Regions from separate parts of the Paenibacillus sp. FSL H8-0332 genome, predicted to be linked through region 1. Evidence: predicted binding sites of a transcription regulator. Region 1 holds the regulator's gene; each other region holds the start of a gene.
What was found. Region 1 encodes LexA, which represses DNA repair genes until DNA is damaged. Its sites were predicted from a motif close to CGAACATATGTTCG; they were not measured.

Region 1 (4,310 bases):
AGTATGAAGGAATACAGAAGGTCAGGAAGCTTTCCCTGCCTTCTGTTTTTATGTCATGAATAAAAAAATCTCCCATAGGTAGGGGATCTGACAGACACCCCACCCTGAGCGCGAGGAGATTATTTTATATTGTGGTGAAGACATACCAAAAAAACAGGGTTCCTAAAGATAGCACGGCAGTCATGCCAATTAACACTCCAATAATGATTTTTTCGGTTCTGTTGTATTTCTTCAAATTGATCACCCGATGTTCTTAGATTATTCTTCAATGGGAACCAAGGACCGGAAGGCATACCATAGCAGTCCATAAGCTATTCCAAAGTAAAGCAGTACACCCAGTATGGAGATGGACAGAAGAATGATGATAACTTTATTTCCATTCATACATTTACCTCCTAAATAAAAAAACTCTCCCGATTTTTAAGTGTGGGGGAGAGAGTGAAGATGAAGACGGAGCAAAGCCCTTACATCATAATATAAAGGAATTATAACTCCAAATCAAATCATTTTACATACTATTCCATCTCCTATATACTTAACCAGAAGAGAATTCGAGTGGGAGATATGGGAGTGTATGATGAAGAATACATATAAGATTATGCTTTCGCTGATGCTCATCCTGGCGTTGATAGGTCCGGTGGCTGGGGCGGAAGGAGTGGCTGTGCCTGCGGAGACCCGAGAGAGGCTTATGGAGCAATATGGGCTGGATGCACCGGCTCAGCCGGTGTGGGATTGGAGCAGCATGGATATCGGAGGCAGTGGAATTGTAGATGGGATGCTGTTCGTGTGCCGGATGATGATGAATCCACTGGGGGTCATGTTGCAAGAGATGCTGTATATTCTGTAGTTGAGGGGGAAAAGAATGAATTCGCGTTATGATACGCCGAGTCCTGCACGCAGAGTCCGCAGAAGATCGGGCGGTAAATCGTTACTGGTCCTTATCCTTGTTGTTCTGGTTGTGATGGCTGTTACGAATCCGGGGAAGGAAGCATTCAGTGAATATTCTGTAAAGAATCTGGAGAATACGCTTGATCAGGAAATAGGCGACGGAATTACCAAGCTGGTAGCCCAGCCTGTAGTTGAGTCATTGACTGAGAGGGATAACTACATTTTATTCTCTGTATTCAGTGTGCCGGACCTTAAGAATACCGATTTTTTTAGCGGGGATGGCGGGGCTACTAAGAAATATATTGGATTGTTCAAAATCCTTTTTATCAAGCTGTAAATATGGTTTACATATTGTTCCATAACCCGGTATAATTAAATAGATTGTTGCGGAATCTTTATATCATGGTTGTGGAACAAGGAGGAACGAAGTTGAATACGGCTTATAAAGTACTGTCCAGTGATGCTGATCTATTCGCTGCCGCACTGGCACAGGTACAGGTCTACGTCGTTCAGCTGGTTGATGGCAAACCGCATGTGATTGCTGATTATGCCGGACCTGTACAGAAATGGACACCGGAGTACATAGTGCTGGCCGGAATGACTTATAGACGCGATGAATTTGAATTCCGGGTACGATTGAACAAGAAGTGAGCAGATTCGCTGCCCGCTAACCGCTGCTCCTAACATTACTGCCGAATCACACAATCTTCTACGGTACATTCAGCATCTCTTATACTATCCAAGTGTAAAAGAGGTGTTAAGATGACCCAAAGAGAACGCAACAGAATCCGCAGAGCCATTAATGTGCTGCTTACCCAGAGAGCGATCCTGCTGGAGCGGCTTGAAGAAATCAATGAGAATCTGCGCAGTGTGCCTAGAGGTTCGCGGGCCAGAAGAGAGCTATTGGCGGCCAGAGCCTCCATCCGTGAAGCCATTCGCCTGAATACAGCTGCCATTCGCTTGTTACGGAGTGTGCTGCTGTAATCTGTATCCGCCCTGGTGGCTGAGATGATGCGTACAAGACACCCCTTCGGGGGTGTTTTTGTCGTGAGATCCGGGAGCAGCAGGTTGCAGCTGCGGTCTATTCTCTAATCGTAACACGCGTGCCGATAGGTACGGTGGCGGCCAGAGCCAGAACATCTGCGTTATACATACGGATACAGCCGTGAGAGACCATGTGGCCGATGGAGGACGGGTCGTTGGTTCCGTGTATGCCGTAATGCGGCTTGGACAGACCCATCCAAAAGGCACCGAACGGGCCGCCCGGATTGGGCTGCTTGTTAATGATGGTGTACTCGCCTACTGGCGAGACGGTTAACATTTTGCCGATGCCGACAGGGAAGCCTCTGGTGACAACGTCATTATCCAGCAGGTACAGCATACGCTGTGACAGATCGATGATAATTCGATAATTGGGCATACAGATCAGCACTCCTTTAATATCAGGATATGTGCGGAGCCGTACAGCGGTTCACAGAAAAAGTGGCAAAAAAGCCGTATGCGAACAAATGTTTGCATACGGCTTTTTTGCCACTACGCTAAGTGAAATAAACAGAAAACAGGCTGCTTCGCATGGTGCGGAGCAGCCTGTTCTGAAGCGGGGAGTAGATTAGTGGATATCGCGGAATAATCCGATGACCCGTCCCAAAATCGTAACGCGGTTAAGGCGAAGAGGCTCGTACGCCGGATTCTCCGGCTGCAGCCTGATATGATCCCGTTCCTTGTAGAAGGTCTTAACAGTTGCTTCATCTTCTTCGGTCATCGCTACAACAATATCGCCGTTGTCGGCAGTCTGCTGCTGGCGCACGATGACATAATCCCCGTTCATAATTCCGGCATCCACCATACTGTCACCAAGGACAGATAGCATAAATACCTTGTTATCGCCTACATAATGAGCAGGCAATGGGAAGTAATCCTCAATATTCTCTGTAGCTGTAATAGGAACACCAGCTGTAACCTTACCCACTACCGGGATGCGGGTGACGGTCTGGACGAATTGATGCACATTCTCTGAATCTTCCTGCCCGAGTAACTCAATGGCACGCGGTTTCGTAGGGTCGCGCCGGATCAGGCCCTTCTTCTCAAGCCGGTCCAAGTGACCATGCACGGTAGAGCTGGAGGCCAGGCCGACAGCCTCGCCAATCTCGCGGACGGACGGAGGATAACCCTTGCTGCGGACTTCATTACGTATAAATTCCAGGATCGCCAGCTGACGACTAGAAATCTTTGACATCGGAATCAACCCCATATACTATGTTTGGGAAAATTATAACATAGAACTTCCGTTCGTACAAACATAAGTTCTAAAATGAGGAAAATAAGAGAGTGAAAATAAAGAGAACAAACGTTCCGAAAAAACTATTGATCGAAACACATGTTCGTGTTATATTATTTTCGAAAGCAAGAACATGTGTTTGGAGGATGATGATCATGTTAAAGTATAGTACATACAACAGCATCTATAATAATGAGGATATCAAGGTGTCCGCTCCCGGTAATCCAACTGCTCATAATTATGTAACCAAGATCAAGGATGCGATTCTTCATAGTCTCGCTGCGCTATCATCACTATTCCGTCAGGTCAGCCTGATGAAGATGGTTCTGGTGCTGATGCTTGTTATTTCGGGATTCACTGTGGTGGGGAATGTTTTTGCCGGTTCGGTCTCTTCCATGAAGCCAGATAAGCGGATCGTAGTCGAACGAGGGGATACCTTATGGAGCCTTGCGTTAAGTAACAAGCCTGAGGACATGAAGACAGCCGTATATATAGAAGGAATAATGAAGACGAATCATTTGGAGAACAGCGTCATTAAGGCCGGAGATATTCTGATTTTACCTTTATACTGAAGGAATGAAGCAGACTAATGATCGACTCAAAGAGCTTTCAGGGGGTAGACCTTGACAAGCTCTTTTTCTCATGGCAAAGTTAAAATGAATTTAGAGGGAGGGAAACGTATTGAATATTGACGAATTGGTCGCACGCATCAATGAACTGGCACGCAAAGCTAAGAACGGCGGCCTGAATGAAGAGGAATTGGCCGAACGTGCCAAGCTCCGTGAGATTTACCTGGGGAATATCCGCAGCAACTTTCGGGCCCAGCTTAATACCATCGAAATTGTGGACAATCCGGAGCATGAAGAAGGCAATAACGGACTTAAGCATTAGCCTGTTGCCTTTTCATAGATAATACAGGATGACTAGGGGGAACTCACATGGCCCGTTCTTGGGAAAGAATGGTTCAACGCAACACAAAGCAAATTAACCAGCAAAGAAAGAAGCAGGGGAAGGATTCCATTTATGCTTCCAGCACGAAGGCTACCGCAAAAAGCATCGATATTTTCAAAGGCCGGAATATTATATTCCCCGTTGTATTGATGCTGCTTGGCATCATGTTCTGGGTGGTCGGCTCGATTGATGA
Region 2 (4,310 bases), 1.4 Mb from region 1:
TGCTGAAATTAGCTTCGCTGAGGCTCATGGAGACATTCGTCCAAGCCGGAGCCGTTCCCGGCAGGTTAGCATGATAGGTCATCGCTACGATGCCCCCGGCCTTGTGCCAGCGGATCGCACTGTCCGTTACTCCCTGCCGCTGACTGCTGATGAGCTTCTCCGTCTGATTGCCGATCGGCCCCATCTCATAACCGTGTAGTCCGGCATAGCTTCCAGCCGTATTCTTCAGCTTGTTGTTGATATCATCCGGGCTCTCCAGGTAATCATGCTGACCGCTGATCATTCCCTGGCCCTGCAGCCAGTACAGCGTCTCCAGCAGCTTCCGTGCGGGCGCCCCCAGCTCCGCGTCAGCGGGAGACATCTGTATTTTGCGAAAAGCCGCTTGCCACTGCACATCACCAATCAGCCGTGAGGCCGAATCCAGCAGGTCCCTGAGGTTACGCTGTTCCACATTTTCCACCATCCTTTTCTTGTGTTTGTACATATTATGACGAATCGTGGAACTTCAGCACGGCAAATGCACAGAATTCGGACTGTCACAATCCGGTATTCTTACGCTATACTATTCTGGGCACAGGCATTATACCCATACCCACTTACAAAGGAGCAGATATGAAAGCCAAAAAGTCCATCATCAGTCTCATTATTATTGCCCTGATCAGTCTGTCCGCCTACCTGCTGGAGGAGAACGGGCAATGGCTGCCGCAGACCCCTTCTGGTCATACTTCAGAGGTCGTGAAGCTGAAGTTCCCGGCAGACCGCTACCCGGAGACCGCAAAGCACATCCAGAAGGCCATCCGCAAGGGAGAGTCAGCCGTCTGCACCATCAACCGCAAGGAAGCGGAGGAGAACCGCAAGGCGTCTCTGAAGGGAGTCCCCACCAAGAAAGGCTATGACCGGGACGAATGGCCCATGGCCATGTGTGCAGAAGGCGGAGCCGGGGCACATATTGAGTACATAACACCCAGTGATAACCGCGGAGCGGGAAGCTGGGTCGGCAATCAGCTGGAGGCGTTCGCAGACGGTACGCGTGTGGAGTTTATTTTCAGATAAGCCGGCATGTGGGGGATGTTGTTCAATTTCACTGCGATAAAGCGTAGAATGAAATGGGATAATATAACTTAGATGGAGAGCCGGAAGTGTTCTATATCTGTTATCGGGGCAAACGGCTGTACGGCCCAATGTCCGAAGCTGAAGCCTTACAGGAATGGTTCGCGCTTGCAGGAACAATCAAGGAGCTCTATATCATTGAAACCGATTCAGCTACAGGCAGAATCAAACGCCAGATCGGGCCAACGGTCCGTGCTCATAAGAAGAAAAAGAAATAGCCCTATCCGGCACAGGCCGGACAGGGCTACACTAGCTATAGGCTGTTTCTAGAACAAACAGGCTTTTGTGATGATAACCAGCAGAATGAACAGTACCAGAATTGCACCCGTCGAAGTCCAAGGGCTTGCTACCGGAAGGATTGGAGGTCCCTGATTCACTCCACCTACGTTATTTCCACAACCGCAACCATACTCTGCTCCCATAATTAATTCCTCCTCTTGAATATTGAATACAGCACAGAATATGTGGAAATCCGCTCTGTTGCATGGGCCAATCGGCAAAGATATACCATTCACCTAACGGACAGGCGTCTAGGGGTCGATATAGAGTATGAAGCAATAGCTTCAAAACAAATGGAGGGAGGAATGCCGGATGGATATAGCTGCACTATCCGTAGTGATGAGCCAGTCATCCTTACAGCAGGCCGCAGGGCTGCAGGTGATGAGCCTTGCCAAAGAGCAGGCGCAGAGCAGTGCCCAGGATATGGTTCAGATGCTGAGTCAGGCCACGCACCCCACCTTGGGAAAAACACTTGATATTCGGGCGTAATTCCTTTATGCTTACATACATAGGAACACCCGTTCCATATTTCAGCCGGTGAAGAGTGCGCGCTGAACTGCTGCTTAGCCCTTACGGGCTTTTCTTTTGGCCAATAACACGAACATACGATCTTATATATGAGGTGATTTATTATGCAAGGCTATTATCAGATGACCGCATTAGAGAAATGGACAGAGGATCTATACCAGCGTATTGGTGTCAGCAAGCCGTCCGACATTTCCATTGATTACATAGCGAAGCGGCTCAATATCTGGGTACACTATCTCGATGTCCGCAGCAAGGCGATTGAGGCTACAGCCGGAATGTACAGCATGTTCATAGACAACCGTCTCCCTCCCGAGCTGCAGCGGCTGGAATTCCTACACGAGCTGTGTCATCTGCTGCGGCATGCCGGCAAGTCCACGCTTATGCCCGGAGTGTTCACGCAGGCGCAGAGAGATGAATCCGACCGGTTCATTCTGTATGCCTCCATGCCCTATGTCATGATCTCCGCCAATACGCTGCCCGAACTCCGTGAAGATGCCATTGCCGAGCTGGCTGTAGCATTTCAGGTGCCAATCCCCCTCGCGCTCCAGCGGATCGACCAGATCCAGCGGCGTATTTTCCAGGGGCAATTAATGGCTGTTATGGAACGTAACGAAGACAGAAATATAATCCACAGACATATTCGCTAAGCGCTGCGGGGATAATACAGACTATAGATCAGAACAAGAGATTCTACTGTAAAGGGGAGCAAGATCAACGTGGAAGCCCTGAAAGTCATTCAATTATTGCTGACTCATCCTGAATACAGCGTGGATGCCGTTCATCCTGAAATTCCGGATTTTGTGGGTATCGAGACGATTGAAGTGGACCACGTAACCCAGACCTTCTCCATCCTGCTCCAAGAGCCTAAGGAATACGGCTGAGAGCAGGATTCTACAGTATAACAATTACATAGAACAGCCCCGCTAACACGAACCGGTACAGCGCGAACCATTCCAGGCGCAGCCGCTTAATCAGCTTGATGAACGTGACTACTGCAATCATGGCTACGAGGAAGGACGTCACGAACCCGATCAGCATCAGGGTCAGCGTATCTGAACTGAGTAGATCCCTGCTGTCATAGAGGTCCAGGAGGCTTGCTCCGAACATCACCGGCACGGAGATCAGGAAGGTGAAGTCCGCAGCGGCTTTCTGGCTGGTCCCCAGCAGCAGACCGCCTGAGATCGTCGAACCGGATCTTGAGAACCCGGGCCACAGCGCCAGACACTGGAACAGCCCGATGCCGAAGGCTTGGGTATAATTAAGACCGTCTACCGTCTCTGACGTTACGGATCTCCTGCTGCGTGCAGCGAAGATCATCAATAGGCCACCGGCGATCAGACCAATGAGGACCGGCTTAGGGCCGAATAGCTGGCTCTTGATCGTGTCTTTGAAGAGCAGATACACCACCAGTGCCGGAACCATAGCCAGGATCATATGGATGGCATTCAGTCCCTTGCTCTTGGAGAAATCCAGCTTCAGCATATTTATCCCGATGTTCACATACTTTTTCCAATACAGCAGCAATACGGCCATTACCGCACCCAGCTGAATTACGATTTTGAAGGTAACCGCAGCCTCCCCCTCGAACTCCAGCAAATCCCCTGCCAGGATAAGGTGCCCGGTAGACGAGACCGGTAAGAATTCAGTCAACCCTTCAATAATCCCTAATATAATTGCTTTGATAGCTTCTGTCATTGGTGAATAGCCCCTTTCGGAAGTGAATCAATATATTTCCAGTATAAGAGGCGGAGACGGAATTCCCCATCGAATGAGCTAACAATATGGATGTTGATGTGACATAAGTGTCACGTGGGACTGGAGTCTCTTTAGTTAGTGGTTTGAGGGGCGTTCCTGTGATTTACGTGATAACCATGATAACCCCCACTCTATGATCAGGCCAAAGGCTAACCAGGAGACAAAATGAATCCCATACAGAATGAACTGGAACGCTTGCTCATTCTCCATAGAATAATGCAGTGTTGTTAGTTCAGGGTTAAAGATTAGGAGCAATGGACTGGTCAGGAACAGCAATAAGTTCTTGTCGTCTTCTCCTGACAGATTATAGAGACAGACCAGCAAAGACAGCACGGGTAGCCAGAAGCTTAGTTTTTTGAATATCGCCTTCATGGAAGACCTCCTCATTTACAAAATCATACTATCTACTTCCATAAATGTGCAACTTCACGCAATGGGCTTTCGTAAATGGATAAAGGAGCTGGTAAAAATGGTTGTTATTTTCGCTGTTCTTTTCATACTGCTTGCGATCCTGAATATCTTCTTCCCGGCCATGGGCTGGCATATGCGTTACGGCTGGATGGTCAAGGGCGGCTCCGGCCCCAGTGAAGCCTACCTCATAATGAGCAGAATCACTAGTGTGATCGTTCTTATTATCT
Region 3 (4,310 bases), 1.5 Mb from region 1:
GATCCACAGCTTCCTGCTGGCCGTCGTAAGCGCATTATAGATCAGGAAGCGTTCATCCAGCAGCTTCCGGGAGGAGCCCGGCGCAAGCTCCATACCGGACTTCTCCAGCAGGAGGCGTTCCCCTTCGGAAAGAATGCCGTCTTCCTTGAACTGCGCCGGAACCACTCCTTCGTTGAAACCGAGCAGGAAGGCGTACTTCACCCCCGACACCCGGGTACGGTCCATCGTACCTACCAGCACCTGGTCAAGTGCGGGCGGGACGAGCCCCATCTTAAGCTCCGCCAGCCCGGTCTCCAGCACCCCGGCGAACAGGCTGAATTCTATCCGTTCCTTGCCCATCATCTCGGCAATCTGGTCCAGCAGACCCAGAACAGCGCCCCAGAGCTGGCTATGCTCCCGGGCGGCTTCCGGACGTCCCTGCTTCAGAGACTCCGCTCCCATCCCTTCAAGCTTGCGTGCCGCTTCCGTATCCTCCAGCAGCAGATATACCGCCTTGCACAGTTCCAGGCCGCTGCGGCTGGCTTTGATTCTCTGCTCAAATGCCTGCAGCGGTTCCGCAACCGCCTTCCGGCAGGCCTCCATTCTTGCCAGCATTGCTTCATCTACAGCTTCACTGCCCTCCAGCGAGAGGCGCGGAATGCCCTTCCAGGAGCGCCCATTCGTCCAGCGGGAGCCGTGAATGCCGCAGGCCAGCACGTAATTCTCCAGCTCATCCATATGGGCGCGGGTAATGCTTCTGTCCAGCGGCAGCAGCAGCTCGGTCTTCACGCAGCGGAACACATCTTCATAACGCCAGCGGCGGCGGACGACATCCAGGGCGGAGCGGATGAATTCCACCAGCGGATGATGCAGCTCACTGAGCTTCTGGTCCAGGAAGAACGGAACGCCGAAGTCCTGAAATAACGGGGCGATCAGCGGCTCATAATCGGCCATATTGCGCATGAATACCGCCATTTCCCCATATTTGGCTCCCGATTCTCTGGCCAGGGCCTGCATCTCGCGCAGCACGCCCTCTACCTCGGTGCGGCGTGAAGCCGCAGCCCGGATGCTGATGGCTTCCTTCACCTGTTCAGCCGGCCCTGCCCAGGAATGCCGGCGCTGTAATCCGCGCTCCAGATGCGCGAGTACGGGAGCGTCCTTGAACCTTGGCAGGACGGGCGGAGCCAGCAGCTCATCCCACACGGTAAGTCCCAGCTCCTCTGCTAATCCCCGCAGCTTAATGTAAGTAACCGCCGCCGGATGGAACAGCTCCAGCTCATGCGGGGCAAGGCCCGGCGGATAGATCCGGTCCAGTGTGAGCGCAATGGTCATTGTGTCCGCGTACTGCATGAGCTCACGCAAGACGATGAATTCCTGGTTGCTGAAGCCGTGGAAGCCGTCCACCCAGATCTCGGCGCCGCGGATATAGGCAGAGTCCGCGATATGCTCAGCCAGTTCGGCCAGTCTGTCCTCTTCATCTATATAGAGCTGTGACATCTCCTGGTCCAGCTCGCTGAAGACGAGATGCAGATCATCCAGCTTCCCGGCCAGAATAGGGCTGCCCAGCGTGGCATCCCGCATTCTGCCGATCTGCTCCTCCAGGTCTCCGGCTCCAAGACAGCAGCGCTTAAGCTCCGTGTGCAGACTGCTGAGCCGCTCCACAAATCCCGGACGGTCCGAGGAAGCGCCGAACAGCTTCAGCTCCTCCTTGCGCTTGCTGATAATCTTGTAGATCAGCATTTTCTTGCCTTCTTCACTGATAGGCAGACTCGCGCTGCCGCCGGTCTCCTGCTTCACTCGGTAAGCAAGACGCGAGAAGCTGAGCGTCTGGGCGCGCAGACTTCCCTTCACGCCGCCCGCCGCCAGTAGTCCCCGTTCCGCTCCGAACGATCCCTGCTCGGGAACAAGTATAATGATCGGGGCCCCCAGCGGCTCTGCCTTCAGCCTGGAGGATACCCGCTCCCATATTGTAGTCGTCTTGCCGCTGCCCGAGCGGCCGATGATGAAGTTAACCGTCATTTCAGCAGACTCCTTCCGTTGAACCCTGGCACTCTATGCGACACCAGAATCTATGAAACTTCTCGTCTCAATAGTATAGCATACCTCCAACACACGCTCCAGAACGTACGTTTGCCATTGTTTGCAAATACACCAAGTGGAAACAGCTGTGCCGTCCTTTTAAAGGACGGTACCGTTTCGGCGAGAAATAGAAGGATAATGTATAGTGTGAAACATATACATTATATTTAAATAAAAGACTCTCCCGGAGCCGTGGAAACGGCGGACGGAAAAGTCTGAATAAACTCATGTGAATTACAACTAAACAGCTAATAGGTTAGGCATTAGATGTTTTAGTTGTACAAAATGCAATAAAGCACAAGACCCTTATTACTTCCGCTCCGTCCAGCCCAGGGTGTCCGGGCCGATTACAATTGTGCCGATCGCATCTCCGTATACATAGGACAGCTCGACCCGCCGCCGCTCCGCATCCACCACGCAGGTGCTCACGTGCAGCGGACCGCTGCCGTCTGCCGCATCGCCGGGCAGGCACAGCGTCAGAATTCCAGCCTTTCCGGCCCAAGCCGCCCGGCCCTCTACTACCGGAATCTCCGATTTGGAGCCGTAGACCTCCGATACCCAGCCCTGCTCCTTACTCACCGTGAACTGTTCATCCTTCAGGCCGCTGGTCATCCAGCTCATATTCAGCTTCACTGTAGAGCCGGGATAGACCACGGTTGCTGTAGGCTGTGCGGCTCCGTCTTCAACTTCGGGTTCTCCGGCTCCGGTCACAGCCTCTCCAGCCGCTCCGGCTTCGGAAGACAGCTCCAGCACCGCCTCCGGGTGCAGATGGAACCGCTGCTCCAGCTCATGCGCGCCATCCCCCTCCAGCCAGTCCGCAATCAGCAGCAGCGGCACCTCCACGCCCAGCAGCACCCATCGCCGGTGCATTACCGGAAGGGGGAGACGGGTGTATCCGTCATGTGCGGCATCAACGAAGTGATAACGGCTGTTGCTCTCCCAGCGGAAGGTGCAGGCCTTAGCCACAGGCTCCCCCCATTGCTGGGTAGAGATATAAGGCGTCTGATCCAACCCGTCTATGGTGATGGTGTTGTGCGCGCGTGTGCTTTTGAAATAACGGCGCCATTCCCCTTCCTCGTAGGTGTACCTCCCGGTATCGGTGAAGAGCAATTGCCCGTTCCACATCCACTCCAGATTCAGCGCATCGGCATGGCCGTGTGCTCCGCCCATCTCTGCGGCATCGAAGAACAGATACTGCTGCCGGTCCCGCATCACATAATACCCGGTCTGCACAAAAGCCACGCTGGTCGCCGAAGGCGCAGACTCCGCCTGAAGCTGCACACACCGCTCATACGCCTCAGCTCCCAGCAGCCAGAGGCATTCTGCATTGCCCGTGCCGCGTCCAACCAGCGCATCATCCTTCAGAATAGCCCCCAGCAGCGTCAGCCGCTGCCGGCCGCTGCTGATCCAGTCGGAATCGCCGATCCCGGTGGACTGGTGATCAGGGCGGACCAGCGCTTCGGTGAACGCGGCCATCTTGCGTAGCTGCCCGCCGTACCAGGCGGAGAACGGGTGGCCGGATAACGCGCCCAGCAGATAAGGCGTCCCGAACATCTCAATGGCCGCATCATGGTAATGGGTGGTCAGCTCAATCTGAATCCCTTCCGGCCCCACCTGATGAAGCAGACACAGCTCCAGGCGCTCCCCGGCCAGCTGCCGCCAATACGGGGCGCGCGGATGCTCGTGATGGAAGACAGCAATCATGTAGAGGCCCTGCATATGCATAATCGCATGATTGATCTCCGTGCTGCCGAGGTAGCGGGTCAGAAATTCGGCATGCTCCGCAAGCCCCTCCAGCAGCTCGTTGCGGAACCCCTCGCCCAGCAGCGGACTGTCCTCCATATATTTATAAGCAGAGATCCAGGACTGCACACGCAGGCCGGTCTCCAGCAGACGCCATGGACCTAGCTTCTGGAAAAAGACCGCTTCCTCATACGACGGGATCACAGGAACCGGATTCTGCTCGCGCCAGCTGCGGAAATGCTGCATAAAGGCCGTAACGTATTCCGGCTTGCCGTTCATCAGATAGGCCTTGCCCAGATCCAGCATATGCCAGTGGCGGTTGATGCCCCAGGTGAATTCGGGGTCGTTCGTAGGATTATGCAGCCAGTCCGCCACCGGCTTGCCCAGCGGAATCCAGCGGCTCAGATCACCGGTATAAGGAATAATGAATTCATTGTTCACGGCATGATCGGCAATCTGGACCGAGTTCTGCGCCTCGATGGGGAAATGGCGGGCATAATAAGCGGCAG
Region 4 (4,310 bases), 140 kb from region 1:
GGAATATCGGATTCGTCTAGACTAGGGGAGGAAACTTCAGTGAATTTACCCAACCGTATCACATTAGCACGTATTTGCCTTATCCCAATCATGATGTTTTTTCTGCTGGTGGACTTCAGCTTCTATCCGGAACCGATACATTGGGGCTCCTTTCAGCTTTCCATTAATCATTTGGTCGCGGCAGTTATTTTTCTGCTTGCAGCCAGTACAGATGGAATTGACGGTTACATAGCCAGAAAGTATAACATGGTCACCAATCTGGGCAAGCTGCTCGATCCGCTGGCGGACAAACTGCTGGTCTCTGCAGTGCTGATCTCGCTTGTGGAGCTGGGACGCTGCGATTCCTGGATTGCCATTGTCATCATCAGCCGCGAGTTCGCCGTGACCGGCCTGCGCCAGGTGGCGCTGCTTGAGGGGAAGGTTGTGGCTGCAAGCAAATGGGGCAAGATAAAGACAGTCATTCAGATCGTCGCTATTTCGCTCCTGCTCCTTAACAACTTCCCGTTCCAGTTCGTCAGCATTCCTGTGGATGATATTGCGATCTGGGCAGCAGCCCTTATCACCATATATTCAGGTGTTGATTATTTTGTGAAGAACAAGGAGCTGCTGGAGTTTGATAAAGCCTGAGGCGCGCAGCGCAGCTTGAAACTTGCTATATTTCTACAATCAGGAGGAGAACGTCAGCTATGAAAGCAGAGATTATTGCCGTTGGAACAGAACTTTTACTTGGACAAATCGTGAACAGCAATGCACAGTTTCTTTCAATAGAGCTGGCTGCATTAGGCATTGACGTTTATTTTCAGACCGTTGTGGGAGACAACAAGAACCGCCTGCTGGAGGCAATCCGGATTGCACAGAGCCGTGCGGATGTTATATTATTCACCGGCGGTATCGGTCCGACTGAGGATGATCTGACGAAGGATGCGCTGGCCGCAGCACTTGGCCGGGCCCTGCACATCGACCAGCTGGCCATGGACCATGTGCAGCGCTTCTTCGATGACCGCAAGATTGTAATGACCGAGAATAACCGCAAGCAGGCGCTTATCATTGAAGGAACGACCCCTCTGTCCAATGATACCGGCCTTGCGGTTGGGATTGCTTTTGCAGATGAAGACAAATATTATATCGTACTGCCCGGCCCGCCCCGGGAGATGAAGCCGATGTTCACCGATAAGGCTAAGCCGTGGCTGCAGCAGCATGCACTTACGAATGAAATGCCGCTCTACTCGAAGATGCTGAAGTTCGCGGGAATTGGCGAATCGCTGCTGGAGGACAAGCTGATTGATCTGATCCGCAGCCAGACCGATCCTACGATTGCCCCGTATGCCAAGGAAGGCGAAGTGACCGTGCGCATCTCCACCAAGGCGCCGTCCGAGCGGGAGGCTATGGTCAAGCTTGATCTACTTGAGAAGACGATTGCTGACATTCTGCCGGAGAATCTGTATGCCAACATCGATGTGCCGCTGGAGCAGTTGATTGTGGACTGGATGGCGGATGCAGGACTCACTCTGAGTGCTGCCGAGAGCTGTACGGGCGGTCTGCTCATGGAGAGCATTACGAATATTCCGGGCAGCGCCTCCATGTTTGCCGGGGGGATCGTGTGTTATTCCAATGATATTAAGAAAAAACTGCTCAATGTGCCCTCCGCTATGCTTGAAGGCCCGGATGCCCCGGGAGCGGTGAGCCGCGAGGTTGCGGAGGTGCTGGCTGAGCAGGTGCGTATGATCGGTGACACGGACTTCGGCTTATCGGTTACCGGTGTAGCGGGACCGGGATATTCCGAGCGCAAGCCAGTAGGTCTTGTGTTCGTAGGACTGGCTGAGCGGGGCTGCAAGACAGAGGTATATGAGCTGAATCTGAAGGGTACCCGTGACAACATCCGCCTGCGCACCGTCAAGGCGCTGCTGTACCGCCTGTGGCGCCGGCTGGAAGAACGCAAGGTTGCCACTCCGCTGGAAGGCTCGGCCTTGCAATAACTGTTCAGGGCGGTATATAATTTGTGTATGCGGAAGAACCGTGGCTTGAGCAATCATGCTGCGGTTTTTTGTTTTATATTAGGTATAACAAATTATCCTATGGTTGTTCCTATTCATGTGATGAGCAGAAGAGAAGTACCTGCAAAAGTCTTGCATCCGGAAGGAGGCCTGTGTCTTACAATATAAGGGAGTATTATCCCTGGGAGTAAAAAAAACGAATGTATGTTCGAAAAAAGACTTGGCAAGACCTTCAAAACACGTTATTATAATACTATAAACAGTGAAGGAAGTGGTCTGATTGTCAGATCGTCGTGCAGCGCTTGATATGGCGCTTCGTCAAATAGAAAAACAATTCGGTAAAGGTTCGGTAATGAAACTGGGAGAATCCACTCACATGAAAGTGGAAGTTGTACCTAGCGGATCTTTGGCACTTGATATTGCACTAGGTATTGGCGGACTTCCCAAAGGACGTATTATTGAAGTATATGGACCGGAATCTTCCGGTAAGACGACGGTTGCACTTCATGCGATCGCTGAAGTACAGAAGCAGGGTGGACAAGCTGCCTTCATCGATGCTGAGCATGCGCTTGATCCTAAGTATGCCAAGGCGCTTGGCGTTAACATTGATGAACTGTTGCTGTCCCAGCCTGATACTGGTGAACAGGCCTTGGAAATCGCTGAAGCGCTTGTACGCAGCGGAGCAGTTGACATCATTGTAGTTGACTCTGTAGCGGCACTGGTACCGAAGGCAGAAATTGAAGGCGACATGGGTGATTCCCACGTAGGCTTGCAGGCCCGTCTGATGTCCCAGGCACTACGCAAGCTGTCTGGTGCCATCAACAAATCCAACACGATTGCGATCTTCATTAACCAGCTTCGTGAGAAGATCGGCGTAATGTTCGGTAACCCTGAGACCACTCCGGGTGGACGCGCTCTGAAATTTTACTCCTCCGTCCGTCTGGATGTGCGCCGGGTAGAGGGTATCAAGATGGGTAACGATGTCGTGGGTAACCGTACGAAGATCAAGGTTGTGAAGAACAAGGTAGCGCCTCCGTTCAAGCAAGCGGATGTAGATATCATGTACGGTGAAGGAATCTCCAGAGAGGGTAGCCTTATAGATATCGGTACGGAAATGGATATCGTCAACAAGAGCGGCGCCTGGTATTCCTATGAAGGCGAACGTCTGGGCCAAGGACGGGAGAATTCCAAGCAGTTCCTGAAGGAACATCAGGATATTGCCCTGCTGATCGAGAACAAGATTCGTGAGGCCAGCAATCTGACGACTCTGGTAGCGGCGCCAACCGAAGCGGTTGTGGCTGCGGAGCAAGAGGAAGAAGAGAAGCTGTTGCTTGAGATCGAGTAATTTAACTCCTCATAATAATTAAATAATGAAGACAAGATGGATAGGCGCCCTGTGTAGGATATGACAGGGTGCCTTTTCGCAAGTGATCAAAATACAACAGCGGCCGGAAGTCCAAATGTTCACCGCAGCGACGACCAGGCTTCTGTTCAAATCTTCAATGCGTTTTATATTATTTCTAGCTTAACGAGGTGATTGACAGGATGGTTATACAATTGGATGCGGAATTCGAAGAACAGGATGAGCAGCAGGTGCTGGCGGATTTCCCGGCAGATCAAGAGCTGGAAATTACACGGGTAGAGCGGCTCAAGAAGTCGAATTATCGTTATCTGATCCATTTCGGAGACTACAACATGACTGTTCATGAAGATGTCATGATTAAATACCGGATGATTACGGGGAGTACTTTTGTGAAGGCTGATCTGGAGGATATCGTTGCCGCAGACGAGCGACAGCGGGCGTATGTGGAGGGGCTTAGGTATCTGGAGCGTAAGCCCAGAACCGCACAGGAGATGGCCCGCCGTTTAAGGGAGAAGGAAATAGGGGAGACTGTTATTGCCGAAGTTCTGCTCCGGCTACAGGAGGAACGTCTGCTGGATGACCCCTTGTACGCCAAGCAGTGGGCGGAGCAGCGGATGAAAAACCAGCGTAAGGGCAAGATGTGGATCCGGCAGGAGCTGCGGGAGAAGGGGATTGAGAAGTCCCTGATTGCAGAAGCACTGGATGAGATCACACCCGAGCAGGAGCTTGAGAGCGCGCTGCAGACCGGACGGAAGAAATGGAATACGCTCCGGGGAGATTTGAACGACAAACGCCGGAAGACAGGGGCGTTCCTCATGCGCCGGGGATTCTCAGGTGAAATGGTGCGTCAGGTGCTTGGGATTTTGCGGGATGAACAGGATTCTGAGGGGGAAGAAGAGGAGTTTTACTTCCCGGATTGATTCTCTTGACTTTAATGCGGTTATCGACTCTCT

Region 2: NST43_RS22315 (ImmA/IrrE family metallo-endopeptidase) is a predicted target of LexA. The motif match lies at 1,988-2,001, and genes of this name have one in related genera.
Region 3: addB (helicase-exonuclease AddAB subunit AddB) is a predicted target of LexA. The motif match lies at 2,099-2,112, and genes of this name have one in related genera.
Region 4: recA (recombinase RecA) is a predicted target of LexA. The motif match lies at 2,192-2,205, and genes of this name have one in related genera.

What each region holds. Positions count from the first base shown of each region.
Region 1 covers NZ_CP150145.1:3,791,117-3,795,426, reverse strand. Annotated here, with positions in the region: gene NST43_RS16380 (hypothetical protein) at 259-384, opposite strand; gene NST43_RS16375 (hypothetical protein) at 575-847, shown strand; gene NST43_RS16370 (DUF4359 domain-containing protein) at 863-1,225, shown strand; gene NST43_RS16365 (hypothetical protein) at 1,318-1,539, shown strand; gene NST43_RS16360 (hypothetical protein) at 1,651-1,872, shown strand; gene NST43_RS16355 (L,D-transpeptidase) at 1,970-2,308, opposite strand; gene lexA (transcriptional repressor LexA) at 2,498-3,124, opposite strand; gene NST43_RS16345 (LysM peptidoglycan-binding domain-containing protein) at 3,322-3,738, shown strand; gene NST43_RS16340 (DUF896 domain-containing protein) at 3,848-4,057, shown strand; gene NST43_RS16335 (hypothetical protein) at 4,105-4,310, shown strand, end outside.
Region 2 covers NZ_CP150145.1:5,178,185-5,182,494, forward strand. Annotated here, with positions in the region: gene NST43_RS22295 (glycosyl hydrolase) at 1-451, opposite strand, end outside; gene NST43_RS22300 (NucA/NucB deoxyribonuclease domain-containing protein) at 613-1,053, shown strand; gene NST43_RS22305 (hypothetical protein) at 1,140-1,328, shown strand; gene NST43_RS22310 (YjfB family protein) at 1,702-1,878, shown strand; gene NST43_RS22315 (ImmA/IrrE family metallo-endopeptidase) at 2,022-2,564, shown strand; gene NST43_RS22320 (hypothetical protein) at 2,634-2,798, shown strand; gene NST43_RS22325 (undecaprenyl-diphosphate phosphatase) at 2,809-3,612, opposite strand; gene NST43_RS22330 (hypothetical protein) at 3,748-4,044, opposite strand; gene NST43_RS22335 (DUF6199 family natural product biosynthesis protein) at 4,142-4,310, shown strand, end outside.
Region 3 covers NZ_CP150145.1:5,333,431-5,337,740, forward strand. Annotated here, with positions in the region: gene addB (helicase-exonuclease AddAB subunit AddB) at 1-1,998, opposite strand, end outside; gene NST43_RS23050 (alginate lyase family protein) at 2,368-4,310, opposite strand, start outside.
Region 4 covers NZ_CP150145.1:3,934,358-3,938,667, reverse strand. Annotated here, with positions in the region: gene pgsA (CDP-diacylglycerol--glycerol-3-phosphate 3-phosphatidyltransferase) at 40-627, shown strand; gene NST43_RS17010 (competence/damage-inducible protein A) at 687-1,976, shown strand; gene recA (recombinase RecA) at 2,275-3,339, shown strand; gene NST43_RS17000 (RecX family transcriptional regulator) at 3,540-4,277, shown strand.